DNA from 2 places in the Leucobacter aridicollis genome. Region 2 is predicted to be linked to the other one. Evidence: riboswitches for the same ligand, from Rfam matches in the RefSeq annotation. Region 2 holds a riboswitch; the other holds the start of a gene.
The links. Region 2 has a riboswitch for thiamine pyrophosphate ahead of KI794_RS05370 (thiamine ABC transporter substrate-binding protein). Riboswitches for the same ligand answer to the same signal wherever they lie in the genome.
Positions count from the first base shown of each region.

Region 1 (6,744 bases), 310 kb from region 2:
AACCGGACCATCCTTGTAGTTGAACGCCGCGTCGTAGCCGTACTTCTCGGTCAAGAGCGCCACCTTTTCGGGGGAGCCGGCTGACCCGATGACCCTGCCGGCGCCGAGTAGTTTCGCGATCTGGCCTGCGGCGGTGCCGACCGCGCCGGCTGCGCCAGAGATGAAGACGGTGTCGCCCTCACGGAGGCCAGCGATGGTTGTGAGCCCGACGTACGCGGTGAGTCCGGTCATGCCGAGCATGTGCAGGTGGACCGAGAGCGGCACCCCGGCGATCTCGGGGAGCGCCCTGAACTTCGCGCCGTCGGCTTGAACGACGTCTGTCCAGCCGTGCTGGTGTAGCACAGCTGTGCCGACTGGGAGCTCCTCGTTCGCCGAAGCGATGACCCTGCCGACGGCACCGCCAGCGATCACCGCGCCGAGCTCGTAGGGTGCGACGTAGCTGCGTGCGTCGCTCATGCGGCCGCGCATGTAGGGGTCGACTGAGACGAACTCGTTGCGCACCCGCACCTCGCCGGGCGCGGGGTCGCCGTATTCGACGGTCGCGGTCTCGAAGTCTTCGTGGACCGGCCAGCCGACCGGGCGGCGGGCGAGGCGGATCTGGGTGCTTGTTGCGTTGCTCATATGTGCTCCTTGTGTGTGGGAAAGCCGGGGTAGTCGAGCTAGCTGAGTAGCCCGATCGTGAGCGCGATGATTCCAAGCGCAGGTACGGTGCCCTGCTTCAGCGCGGCGCCGAGCTTGTCGGGCGTGGAGATTGCGAGGACGAGGCTCGCCGCGACCATGGAGCCCGCTCCAGTGAAGACAAGGGTCGCCCCAACGGGCAGGTTCCCGGCGGCGATGAATACGATGCCGAGCGCGACGGCCACCGCGAGAAATAGGTTGTAGAACCCCTGGTTGAACGCGAGGGCATGCTGCGCCTTCGCCTCTTCGACAGTGCCGGTGCCGAAGGTCTTGCGGGCTCGCTCGCTCGTCCAGGCGATGGATTCGAGGTAGAAGATGAACACGTGAATGAGTGCTGCGGCTCCGGTGAGCACAAGGCCGGCGATCACCATGATGTGACTCGTTTCTCTAACTGCGCGTCGGCGGCAGCCGGCGTTCGCGAAATACTGTATCGATCAGTACACTATAACGAGAGGGTCGATCACGCAATCATTCTGAGGAGACGGCATGGGGCGCACGCAGCAGTTCGACACCGCGGAGGTCGTGCGGGCCGCCCGTGAGGTGTTTTGGGTGAACGGCTACGAGGCAAGCTCCCTCCCAGCACTTGAAACGGCGACGGGCTTGAAGCGATCGAGCATCTATCACGCGTTCGGGTCGAAGCATGGCCTGTTCGAGGCAGTGATCGAGAGCTACTTGAACGAGGTGATTCGCCCACGGCTCGCTCCGCTCGTCGCCGCCGAGGTCGAAGCCGACGCGCTCGAGAACTACCTCACGGGGCTCCGCGCGGCGCTCCTGCGAACGGGTACGACCGCAGCGACGAGCGGTTGCCTCCTCGTGAATGCCGCGGGCGCACCGATCTCACAAGACGCGGCTGTCGCGAGCGTCATCGCCGCGTACAGGGCCGAGCTGAGTGCGGCCTTCGCAAACGGCGTCGCAGCGCGGTTCCCATCTCTGGCGAATGCGCAGGCAGATGTGCTGACCGCCGCGTGCGCGGGCCTCGTAATCGCAGCCGTTGCGCTCGTGCGAGTCACGCCCGAGGCTGCGGTCGGAAGTCTCGACGCCGCGCTCGCTCTCATCGAAGAACGCGCGGTTCAGGGCTAACGGCCGCCCGCGACACTCCGGCCTTGACCCGAGGCATACGTTCGTCGCTATGCTGAGGGTTCCAGTACACATCCGCTGGGGGGGCCCGAACGGGCTGAGATCTGCCGAGCGAGGCGGACCACCCCAGGAACCTGATCTCGTTAACACGAGCGGAGGGAAGCGGTCACCATGTTGATCCATGTTCACGTGTCGCCCACACCAATGGGAGACGAAAACGGTCGATACAGCTGCGTCGAGGGCGCGATTCGCGTCATCGAGCAGAGCGGTCTCGAGTACGAGGTCGGCGCGCTCGGCACGACAGTTCAGGGTCCTGCGGAGCGCCTCTGGCCGCTCATGCGCGAGCTGCACGATGCGACGCTTCAGGCTGGTGCGGATCGCGTCATGACGCACTTTCGCATCCTCGAGGCAAAAGACGACGTCATCGAGGCATCGATGACCGAGCTCGCCGCCCGCATCACGCACTAGCGCGCTGGCCGCCGTGAGAACTCTCACGCGGCAGATCCTTCCCGCGCTCCTCGCCGTCGTAGGCCTGGTGCTCGCGTGGGGTCTGCTCGTGCGCCTCACCGACGCTCCTGCGTATCTCATTCCGTCGCCCATGAGCGTTTGGGCGGCGGGCTGGGGCGACAGGGAGCTGCTCAGCTCGCACCTGGCGGCGACGCATAGGATCGCGCTTCTCGGGTTCGCGCTCGGGGCGCTCGGCGGCGTCGCGATCGGGATCCTGCTCGGGCTGTCTGCCACGCTACGGCGGGCGGCGGAACCGCTGCTCATCGCGAGTCAGGCGATTCCTCCGGTGGTGCTCGCGCCGATCCTGATCTCTGCGATGGGGTTCGGGGCGCTCCCGAAGGTCCTTGTAGTGGCGCTTGGGGCGTTCTTCCCGATCGCGATCAGCGCGAGCGCCGCGATGCGCGACGCCGACAGGTACCTCGTCGATCTGCTGCAATCGATGGGGGCGTCACCGCTCACCGTACTGCGTCGCGTACGGCTGCCGGGGGCGGTGCCCGCGATTGTCGCCGGAGCCAAGGTCGCCGCGAGCTACGTCGTGTTTAGCGCAATCATCGCCGAGTGGATGGGCTCGTCCGTCGGGCTCGGCGTCTACCTGCAACGTTCACAAGCGAGCTACAGGATGGACCAGCTGTTCGCCGCTGTCGGCGTCATCGCCGTGCTCGGCGTGCTGCTGTTCTGGCTCGCATCCCTGATCGGAGACACCGTGCTGTCGCGGTTCCGATCCACACTCAACAGAAAGGGCGTCTAGCCATGGCCGCTCCCTCCCAGACCACACTCACACCTGCGGGCCGTGCCCGCCGTTCGGGCCTCGCCGCCGCCGCGCTCGCCGGCGCAGCTGCTGCCGCGCTCGCCTTGGTCGGATGCTCGGCCGCAGCGCCTGGCACCGGCGCACCCGCAGACGGGGCTCAGTCGCTGGGCTCCGGGACAGAGCTCACGCCCGTCACTCTCATGTTGAACTGGACGCCGAACGCTCACCACGCAGGGTTCTACTACGCCAAGGAACACGGGCTGTACGAGAAGGCAGGGCTCGACGTCGAGATTCTCGAACCCGGCGACGGCATCGGGGCCGCGGCCTCGGTGGCGGAAGGTCGTGCCGAATTTGGAATCTCGCAGGCCGAGTCGCTGCTGCCCGCCCGCGCCGCAGGAATGGATCTTGAGGCGGTCGCGACGCTCCTGCCAGTGAACGACTCGGTGCTCATGGGCGTGAAGAGCTCCGGCTTCTCCGACGACCCCGGCTCGCTCGCGGGCCTCACCTATGGCGGCTACGGGGGAGCGCTCGAGACCGAGATCATGTCGGCGCTCACGACATGCGGCGGCGGCAACCCCGCCGACGTGGAGTTCATCGAGATCGGCAACGTCGACTACCTCGCGGGGCTCGAACAGGGCAAGTTCGATGTGACGTGGGTGTTCGGAGGCTGGGACGCGCTCCGGGCACAGGCCGAGACCGACGACGTTGTCGTCCTTCCAATGGCAGCGCACGACGACTGCATTCCAAACTGGTACACGCCAGTGATCGTCGGAAATTCGGCGAACATGGCACAGGATCCAGAGACTACGCAGGCATTTCTTGCAGCCACGAGTCGCGGCTACGACGAGGTTGTTGCCGATCCGGCGGCGGGAGCGCAGGCGCTCCTCGCCGCGGCGCCCGAGCTCGACGCCGCCCTCGTCGAGCGGGCTGTCTCGTACTACGCGCCCCGGTTCACGGCGCAGGGACGCTTCGGCGAAATGGACGAGGCGGTCTGGCAGCGCTTCACCGATTTCCTTGTTGAGGCAGACATGCTTGACGACGCGTCGCCGGTGAACGGTGCATGGACGAACGAGTACCTACCGGCCGCCTGACATGAGCGACAACGTGACGGACGCCGAACGGTCGGGGATGCGGGCCTGCTCGGGACTGAGCCGCGAAACTGACGCAGGCTTCGGCTCACTCCGTGTGGAGGCGATCTCGCACGCGTTCCCGGCGCCCGGCGTGGGCTGGCTCCCGCGCCGGGCAGCCCGGGTACCTGTGCTCGCTGACGTCTCGTTCGACGCGGATCCAGGCACGCTCACGGCGATCCTCGGGCCGAGCGGGTGCGGAAAATCGACCCTGCTGCGGCTGCTCGCCGGCCTCGAAACGCCGACAGCCGGACGCATGCGGCTCCGCGGCGTGGAGCTCGCGGGGGCGCCAGGCGGGGTCGCCTATCACCCGCAACGTGACGCCCTGCTCCCGTGGCTTCGCGTGCTCGACAACGCGACGCTCGGGGCCGAGACGTGCGGCGTCGATCGTGCTGAGGCCCGCCGAGCCGCCAGGTCGCTCCTGCACAGGTTCGGCCTCGCCGGGCTCGAACGCGCCTGGCCGGACGAGCTCTCTGGCGGCATGCGGCAGCGGGTCGCACTCATGCGGACATTTCTGATGCCGCAGCCGATCCTCGCGCTCGACGAGCCACTCGGCGCGCTTGATGCGCTCACGCGCAGGCAGCTGCAGCATTGGCTCATCGACATCGTGGCGAGCGACGGGAGGCCGATTCTGCTCGTCACCCACGACATCGACGAGGCGCTGTTGCTTGCTGACAGGGTACTCGTGTTGAGTGCAAGGCCCGGCCGGATTGTGCACGTGGAGGAGCGGCCCGACGCAGCCGCGAGGCTGCGCGAGCACGAGAACGGCAGTGATCGCGGAGCAGCCCGCAGGTTGCTCGGGTGGCTCGGTGGCAGTGCGTAAGCTTGCAGGATGACAGCAACTCTCGTCGCTCAGGCGATCGCGGGCGGATACGCACACCGCACCCTCTTCGAAGGCCTCGACTTGACTGTCGCCCCCGGTGATGTCGTCGGCGTCGTCGGGGTGAACGGGGCAGGCAAGTCGACGCTGCTTCGCATCCTCGCCGGCGAGCTCGAGCCCCAGGCTGGCACAGTGCAGCTCGCGCCGCAGGACGCCTTCGTCGGCTGGCTTCCGCAGGAACACGAGCGCATCGCTGGCGAAACTGTCGCCGCCTACGTCGCGAGGCGCACAGGCTGCGCGCAAGCGACCCGCGACATGGACGAGGCAGCGGAGGCCCTCGGGGGCGCGGGGGAGCAGGCACCGGGGGATCCGGATCCAGCCGACGTGTACTCGACTGCCCTCGACCGCTGGCTCGCGAGCGGCGCGGCTGATCTCGACGAGCGTCTCCCAGGGGTGCTCGCTGAGCTCGGCCTTGGCGCGCCCGCGACTGGCGCCGCGCACTCCGAAAGCGCGGCGACCGCCGTCACCGCAGACTCGCTTATGACGTCGCTGTCGGGCGGCCAGGCAGCCCGGGTCGGCCTCGCCGCCCTGCTGCTGTCGCGATTCGACATCGTGCTGCTCGACGAGCCGACAAACGACCTCGACCTTGACGGGCTCGAACGGCTTGAGAAGTTCGTTCAGGGGCTGCGAGGCGGCGTCGTGCTCGTCAGTCACGACCGCGAGTTCCTCGCACGCTGCGTGACAAAGATCCTCGAGCTCGATCTTGCCCAGAGCAGCAACCGAGTCTTCGGCGGCGGCTACGACGCGTACCTCGAAGAGCGCGAGATCGTACGTCAGCACAAGCGCGACGACTACGAGGAGTTTGCCGCCAAGAAGGCCGACCTCGTCGCGCGGGCCCGCACACAGCGCGAGTGGTCGAGCCAGGGCGTCAGAAACGCGATGAAGAAGTCGCCCGACAACGACAAGATTCGCCGCGCGGCCTCGATGGAGTCGAGCGAGAAGCAGGCGCAGAAGGTGCGGCAGATGGAGAGCCGCATTCGTCGGCTTGAGGAAGTCGAGGAGCCGCGCAAGGAGTGGCAGCTCGAATTCACTATCGGGCAGGCACCGCGGTCGAGCTCGGTCGTCGCGACACTCAACGGCGCAGTCGCAAGGCAGGGCGACTTCACGCTCGGGCCGGTCTCGCTGCAGCTGAACGCTGGGGAGCGCGTCGGAATCACGGGGCCCAACGGCGCGGGCAAGTCGACACTTCTCAGGCTACTTCTCGGACGACAGGATCCCGACGACGGGAGCGCCGCACTCGGCACGTCGGTCGCCATCGGCGAGATTGACCAGGCGAGATCGCTCTTTGCGGGCCCAGAACCACTCGCTGACGCGTTCGAGGCGCTCGTGCCAGAGATGGCCTCGGCCGAGGTACGCACGCTGCTCGCGAAGTTTGGGCTCAAGGCAGACCACGTGCTTCGTCCATCGGGCGAGCTCTCCCCGGGCGAGCGCACCCGTGCGGGTCTCGCGCTGCTGCAGGCGCGCGGGGTGAACGTGCTCGTGCTCGACGAGCCGACGAACCACCTCGACTTGCCTGCGATCGAGCAGCTCGAGCAGGCACTCGAAAGCTATGAGGGAGCGCTGCTGCTCGTCACGCACGATAGGCGCATGCTGAACACGGTGCGGCTCGACAGAAGGTGGCACGTCGAGGCGGGAACCGTCTCAGAGCTGTAGCACTATCAGCGCAAACGCCAGTGTTTCGTGCACGGACCAGCTGGAAGGTTCCGCGCGGTCTTCGCTGCCTGGCT
Region 1 is NZ_CP075339.1:873,877-880,620, forward strand. Features, by position in the region: gene KI794_RS03800 (NADP-dependent oxidoreductase) at 1-621, opposite strand, end outside; gene KI794_RS03805 (DUF1304 domain-containing protein) at 660-1,049, opposite strand; gene KI794_RS03810 (TetR/AcrR family transcriptional regulator) at 1,165-1,758, shown strand; TPP riboswitch at 1,826-1,933, shown strand; gene KI794_RS03815 (thiamine-binding protein) at 1,927-2,223, shown strand; gene KI794_RS03820 (ABC transporter permease) at 2,237-3,010, shown strand; gene KI794_RS03825 (ABC transporter substrate-binding protein) at 3,013-4,101, shown strand; gene KI794_RS03830 (ABC transporter ATP-binding protein) at 4,103-4,960, shown strand; gene KI794_RS03835 (ABC-F family ATP-binding cassette domain-containing protein) at 4,970-6,670, shown strand; gene KI794_RS03840 (CinA family protein) at 6,744-6,744, opposite strand, start outside.
Region 1: it holds a riboswitch for thiamine pyrophosphate, as region 2 does, so the genes downstream of both, KI794_RS03815 (thiamine-binding protein) here and KI794_RS05370 (thiamine ABC transporter substrate-binding protein) in region 2, are expected to answer to the same signal.

Region 2 (6,744 bases):
CGGAAACACCCGGCCATGGCCCGGCCCTGTACACGGCTGTCGCGCGAAACTCGACGGGTGTTAACGGCGAGAGCACAGCAGAAGGTGGACTGACTGTCGCTGTCGCGTCTCCTCCGACTGGCGCTGGCTCTGCCCCCGCGGGAACGACGAACCCCGAGGAACTCCTCGCGCTGTCGTGGGCGACGTGCCTGAACGCGGCGGCGCGCGTCGTTGCGGGAGCTGGCGTCGAGGTTTCGGCGCGTGTCGAGATCTCGCTGCACGCGCGCGGGGCGGGCGACGGGTATGAGTTCTCCGGGCGCGCGGAGCTCTTCTTTGCCGGGATCGAGGAACCGCAAGCTGAGGCACTGGCGGCAGCCGCCCACGCACGATGCCCGGTCTCGCGAATGCTTGCGGGAACCTCGCGCGTGGAGGTCGCCGCAGTGGGCGCCCCGCGCTGACACGCTCGATGACCGCAGCGACACTCCGCCCAGGGGCGGGCGCCGGACCCGTCACGATTCGCAACACGGAACAGTGTGGGGGATCTGTCGGGGATACTTGAAGCATGAGCGACAGTCAGGTCCAGGGAGCCCACCTCGTGGGAAGCATCAACTTTGACGACGCGGAGCAGACGATGCGCGTCGCCGCCGAAGAACTCGGGGGCCTCCTCCGCAGGATTCCCGACGGCGAGGTTGGGGAGCGCTTTCACTGGATCCTCTTCCAGGCAGATAGGCTCGGCGCAGCCGAGGGCATTGAGCGGGTCGGTGACACGCCGATCCCGATGCGCATGCTCGACATTCGCCCCGTGAAGCTCGCGCAGGGCGTGCAGGCGGCGGATGTCACATTGCCGCCGCTCGGATACGCGGCAGCGGCCGTCGAATCCTGGCGCACCTTTAGCGGGCTGAAAGCCGCCGGGGTCATCCCCGCGAAGACTCGCTTCCAGGTTTCCCTGCCCACACCGCTCGGCGTCGTCGCAAGCCTCGTGCTCGCTGCGGACCGCGAGGCATTCGAGCCCGTCTACGAGCGCGCGCTCGCTGCCGAGCTTGCCGAGATTGTCGCCACAATTCCGGGCGATGAACTCGCGATTCAGTGGGACGCGGCGCTCGAATTTGCAATTCTTGAGGGGCTCACCGCGCACACCGGTGACCGCTACGAGTGGTTCGGCGACGTCTGGGATGCGACCAGCGAGCGGCTTGCCCGGCAGATCGACAGGGTGCCGCTCGACGTCGAGGTCGGCGTCCACCTCTGCTATGGAGACGTCGCTGAGAAGCACTTCGTCGAACCGCGCGATGCCGCACACCTCACCCGGTTTGCAAACGCGGTCGCCGCCGCGGCCGAGCGAGACCTCACCTGGCTCCACCTCCCGGTTCCGATCGAACGAGACGACACCGAGTTCTTCGGTCCGCTCGCCGAGCTGAACGTGCCCGCGACGACTGAGCTATACCTTGGTCTCGTGCACCGCGAGGACGGAGTTGAGGGCGCCACTCGACGTATCGCGGCAGCCACCCAGGTGCTGTCGCGCGATTTCGGCGTCGCGACCGAGTGCGGGTTCGGGCGAGCGCCCGAAGGCACGACGGTGCCGCTGTTCGAGACACACCGGGCGGTCGCTGCAGCCTGGTAGCCGTGTGCGTGTCGCCGGGTAGACTTTCGGACGATGAGAGCAATACTGACCGGGGTTGTCGCAACGATTGAGGCCGTCGCGGTCGCGCTGGCGTCGCTGCTCGCGGTCGCTGCCTACGCGTTCCTCGTGTGGTGGCTCGGCTTCGGCCTTGCCGCCGAACCGAGCGCGGTGTTCGGCGGAGCTGGCGCAGCGTGGCTGCTCGCTCACTTCGTGCCACTCACCGCCGAGATCTCGGCCGAAGCCATGCAGGTGCTCGGGTTCGCCCCTGAGGCGCTGACGTTCTCGGTGTCACTCGCGCCGCTCGGGCTCACTCTCGCAACGGTTGTCTTCGCAGCGCGTGCGGGCTGGCGGTTCGGTGCTCGTGGCGGCGCTGGCGGAGTTGGCGTGCTCGGCGGCGCACTCGGGTTTGGCGCTGTCGCAGCGGTCGTCGCCTCCGCGGTTGCTCCGGGAGGCGAGGTGGCGGTCGGTCTGGGCTGGGCGGCCGCCGCTGGGTGCGCAGCAATCGTCTACGGCACACCGTCTGGGGTTGCCTACCTCACCCGGGCAGCGCGCGACGAACACCCCTGGTGGATCGCGGCGGTCAGCGGGATCGAAGCTGGGCTCGGGCGACTTCGGATCCCGCGGCCTGCTGTCGTTCCCCGTGTGGCGGGGCAGGCCTTGAGGCTCGCCTCAGCGCTTGTCGCGGCATACATCGGGATCGCCGCGCTCGGATTCACGTTTTCGCTGCTCGGCCGTTTCGCGCTGGTGATCGGCGCGTCAGAGGCGCTGCAGCTTGACCTGGCCGGCACGATCCTGATGTTTCTCCTGCAGCTCGCGCTGCTGCCCGTGTTCGTGATCTGGAGCGGTGCGTGGCTGACAGGCTCCGGCTTCGCCGTCGGTATCGGCAGCTCGGCTTCGCCCTTCGGGCAACTGCTCGGCCCGATGCCAGGCATTCCGGTGCTCGCTGCGATCCCTGACGGGTGGGGGAGCGTCGCGGTGCTCGCTCCGCTTCTCCTCGTGCTCCTCGGGCTTGCAGTTGGGATCGGGCTCGGCGACGTGGCGCGCCGCCAGTCCATGGCACGCTTGGGCGCTCAGATCGCAGGGGCCGTGATCGTCGCAGGGCTCACCATCGCATTGCTCAACTGGACGGCGACCGGCGCTCTCGGGCCGGGGCGGCTCGCAGACGTTGGACCCGACGTCTGGCGGGCCGCGGGCCTTGCCGCCGCGGAGCTCGGGGTTGGCTGCCTACTTGGTGCGCTCGCGGCGCGCGCCGATATCGCCCGGCGGGTCGTCGCAGGGCCAGGCGAGGTCGCCGCGCGTCTCGGACTTGGGGACGACGGGGCCGCTGCCGACCCTGATCGAGGGATTGCACTCGGCGGAGAGCCCGACCCAGCGACAGTGCGCCAGGCTCCTGCCAGGACGGCGTCAGAAGAAGATCCCGTCGAGGACGAGCAACGGCTCGCGCCAGTGTCGCCACTCGTCCCGCACGCGCGAGCCTCGGCGGGGAGCCGCGTCGACGATCAACTCACCGAGCCGCTTGAGTTCGATGTCGATGTCGATGGTGACACCGACATCCTGCCCGACCTCAAGGGTACGCCAGGCATGCCGGGCGACAGCGCCTGGGCGCCGGCTAGCGACCGGGCATGGGGGCATACGCGCGACGCCGATCCAGCGGGAGTGGATTCAGCGGACGCGGATCCGGGTAGCGTGGACGTCCCCCAACCAGACGCCGAGCTCTTCGATCAGCACGCGGCGACGGGACCTGTCGAAGCCGTTACCGCACATCCCGCAAAGGAGGCGACCGCGAGCGAAGCCGTCGACGCTCAAATCGACGAGGAAGCCCTCGTCGAGGCTTACTCTTGGGACAACGTCGATCTCGACGCAGACCGCGGTGGCGACGAGAAGCGGGCCGGCTGGCGCTGGCCCGGCCGTAAGGGCTAGGCTGAGGGAGCAATCCACGGGAGTCCCGGCGCGCGGGGCTGAGAGGGAGCACGCGTGCTCCGACCGTTCAACCTGATCTGGTTCATGCCAGCGGAGGAAGGACTCTTCTCGTTATGCGTACACGTGCACGCTCTTACACATCGGCTGCGCTTATCGCGCTCCCACTCGCCGCCATGCTCGCCCTCACTGGCTGCGCTGGGGGCCAGGATTCGAGCGCTGAAGACGGCGACTCGGCGAAGGTCACGCTCGTCGTCCATGACAGCTTCGTCGACGGCGACGAGTTCTCACAGCTCGCGAGCGCGGCGACAGGCTACGACGTCGAAGTTCTCACTGCTGGCGACGGCGGCCAACTCGCGAACAAGCTTGTGCTCACAAAGGGGGCGCCGATTGCTGACGCGTTTTTTGGCGTCGACAATACGCTCGCCTCCCGCCTGATCGAGAACGACGTAGCGCTGCCGGTTCCGGCAAGTCTCTTGAAGGGCGACGGCCTCCTGCTCGCCACCGAGCTCGATGCCGAAAGTGCGGAATCGGGCAGCGTGCCGCTCGTGCCGGTCGACCGCGGGGCGACATGCGTAAACATCGACACCGCGTGGTTCGCGGAGAAGGGTATCGCAGAGCCGGAGACGCTCGACGACCTCGCGGATCCCGCCTACAAGGACCTCACCGTGCTGCTCGATCCCACGGCATCAAGCACGGGCGCTTCGTTCATGATCGCGACGATTGCAGCGTTCGGCGAGGACGGCTTCGTTGACTACTGGAAGCGCCTCGAAGCGAACGGCGCCCGCACCGTGCAGGGCTGGACCGAGGCCTACAACACGGAGTTTACCGGCGTGAGCGAGACAGGCACCAGGCCGATCGTCGTCTCCTACTCGACGTCGCCAGCGTTCACTGTGAACGACGTCGAGAGCGCATCGAATACGCGGGCGCTGCTCGACACCTGCTCGCAGCAAGTCGAATACGCTGGCGTGCTCAAGGGCAGCGAGAACCCAGACGGAGCGCGCGCCGTCGTTGAGTACCTGCTCTCTGAGGAGTTCCAGTCAGGCATCGCCGACAACATGTACATGTACCCTGTCGACGAAGACGTGGAGCTGCCCGCAAGCTGGGCGAAGTTCGCGCCGCTGCCAGAGTCGGGCCAGACACACGACCTGCCAGCAGCCGAGATCCAGGCGGGCCTCGACGGTTGGCTGCGGACGCTCGGCGACGCCGTCGGGCTCTAACAGAGCACGATACAGGTCAGAGGAAGTCGCGGTGCGTGCACGCTCACGTCGCCCGCTCGGGCCCCTCGCTTGGGGGTTCGCAGCGGCGATTCCTGTGCTCTTCGTCGGGGTCTTCTTCCTCTGGCCTGTCATCGCGCTCGTCGCGACGGGTCTCACGAGCGGCGGGCAGCTCGACCTCGGCGGCATCCCGGAGGTGCTCGGGCTCGAACGCAGCTGGCGGGTGCTGCAGAACACGCTCGTGCAGGCGAGCCTCGCGACTGTCGTCGCGATCCTGCTCGGCGTCCCCGCGGCCTACGTGCTCTACCGCCTTGAGTTCCGCGGGCGCGCGGTGCTCAGGGCGCTACTCACAGTGCCGTTTGTGCTGCCTGCCGTCGTCGTCGGCGTCGCGTTCACCGCACTGTTCGGGCCCGGGGGAGCCCTGTACTGGCTTGGCCTCGACAGGTCGCTCGTGGTCGTCGTGCTCGCGCTCGCATTCTTCAACGTCACCGTCGTGGCGCGCACAGTCGGGGGCTACTGGGCGCAGCTGGACTCCCGCCAGGGGCAGGCAGCGCGCACGCTCGGGGCAGGCCCGGTGAGGGTGTTCTGTACGGTCACGCTGCCCGCGCTCGGCCCGGCGCTCGCATCTGCCGGGGCGCTCGTGTTCCTGTTCTGCGCGACCTCGTTTGGCGTCGTGCTGATTCTTGGCGGGCGCGAGTTCGCGAACATCGAGACCGAGGTATACAGGCTCACGGTGCAGTTTCTCGATCTGCGCTCAGCGGCCGTGCTGTCGCTTGTGCAGTTCGCGATTGTAGCGCTCGCGCTCATCGTCTCGGCGCTGCTGCGGAGCCGAAACGAACGCGCCCAGGAGGTTCGCGTCGAGGTGCGTGCACCGCGCAGAACGGACGCACCAGTTCTGGCGGTGTTCGGCGTCACAGTGCTGCTGCTGCACGTGCTGCCGATCGGCGCGCTCGTGTGGCGGTCGCTCCAGGGGCCGCGGGGTGTCGGGATCTCGTTCGCGAACTATCGAGCACTCTTCGACCCGCCTGAGCGCTCGCCATTGCACGGGTCAGTCGTCGACGCGGCGCTGCTCTCGTTCGGGATCGCGTGCGTCGCGACCCTCATCGCGGTGACGCTCGGGATGCTTGTCTCGCTGATCGTGTCGCGACGGCCTCGCTCAGCGGCGCTGCGCCGGGGCATCGCCGTCTACGACGCAGCGATCATGCTTCCCCTCGGGATCTCTGCGGTGACACTTGGGTTCGGGCTGCTGCTCACGATGCACAAGCCGCTCGGAATTGGATTCGACCTGCGCACCTCAGTCGTGCTTATCCCGATCGCGCAGGCGCTCGTCGCGTTGCCGCTTGTGGTGCGCACGCTCACGCCCGTACTCAGGTCGATTGATCCACGTACCCGAGAGGCCGCAATGATGCTCGGGGCCTCACCGTTGCGCGTCTTGCGCACGATTGATTTCGCGCTGCTCGGTCGGTCGGCTGGCCTCGCGCTCGGATTCGCGTTCGCCGTGTCGCTCGGGGAGTTCGGGGCGACAGCATTTCTCGTGCGCCCCGACGCGCAGACGCTGCCAGTCGCGATCGCGGCACTCGTCGGCAGCCCAGACCCCGCGAGCTACGGAATGGCGCTCGCCGCTTCAGTGGTGCTTGGGGCGATTGCAGCGGGCATTATGGTCGTAGCTGAACGCTGGCGGGTAGACAGCGGAGTAGGGGGAAGCTGGTGACAGCACAGGCACGCACTGGGGTCGTGAGCGGGCTGAACGTCGCAGACGTCAGCGTCGCATACCGCCGTGACGAGGTCGTCGTGCGCGACGCGACCTTCGGCGTTCCACGCGGCGACGTCGTCGCCCTGCTCGGCCCCTCTGGCTGCGGGAAGTCGACGCTGTTGCGGGCTATCGCCGGGCTCGAGCCGCTGACGTCAGGCGTCGTCAGTTGGGCGGGAGAGGATCTCGTCGGTGTCCCCCCGCACCGCCGCGAGTTCGGGCTTGTGTTTCAAGACGGCCAGCTCTTCACTCACCGCTCGGTC
Region 2 is NZ_CP075339.1:1,184,906-1,191,649, forward strand. Features, by position in the region: gene KI794_RS05355 (OsmC family protein) at 1-437, shown strand, start outside; gene KI794_RS05360 (hypothetical protein) at 542-1,597, shown strand; gene KI794_RS05365 (cell division protein PerM) at 1,631-3,517, shown strand; TPP riboswitch at 3,524-3,633, shown strand; gene KI794_RS05370 (thiamine ABC transporter substrate-binding protein) at 3,631-4,734, shown strand; gene KI794_RS05375 (ABC transporter permease) at 4,766-6,442, shown strand; gene KI794_RS05380 (ABC transporter ATP-binding protein) at 6,439-6,744, shown strand, end outside.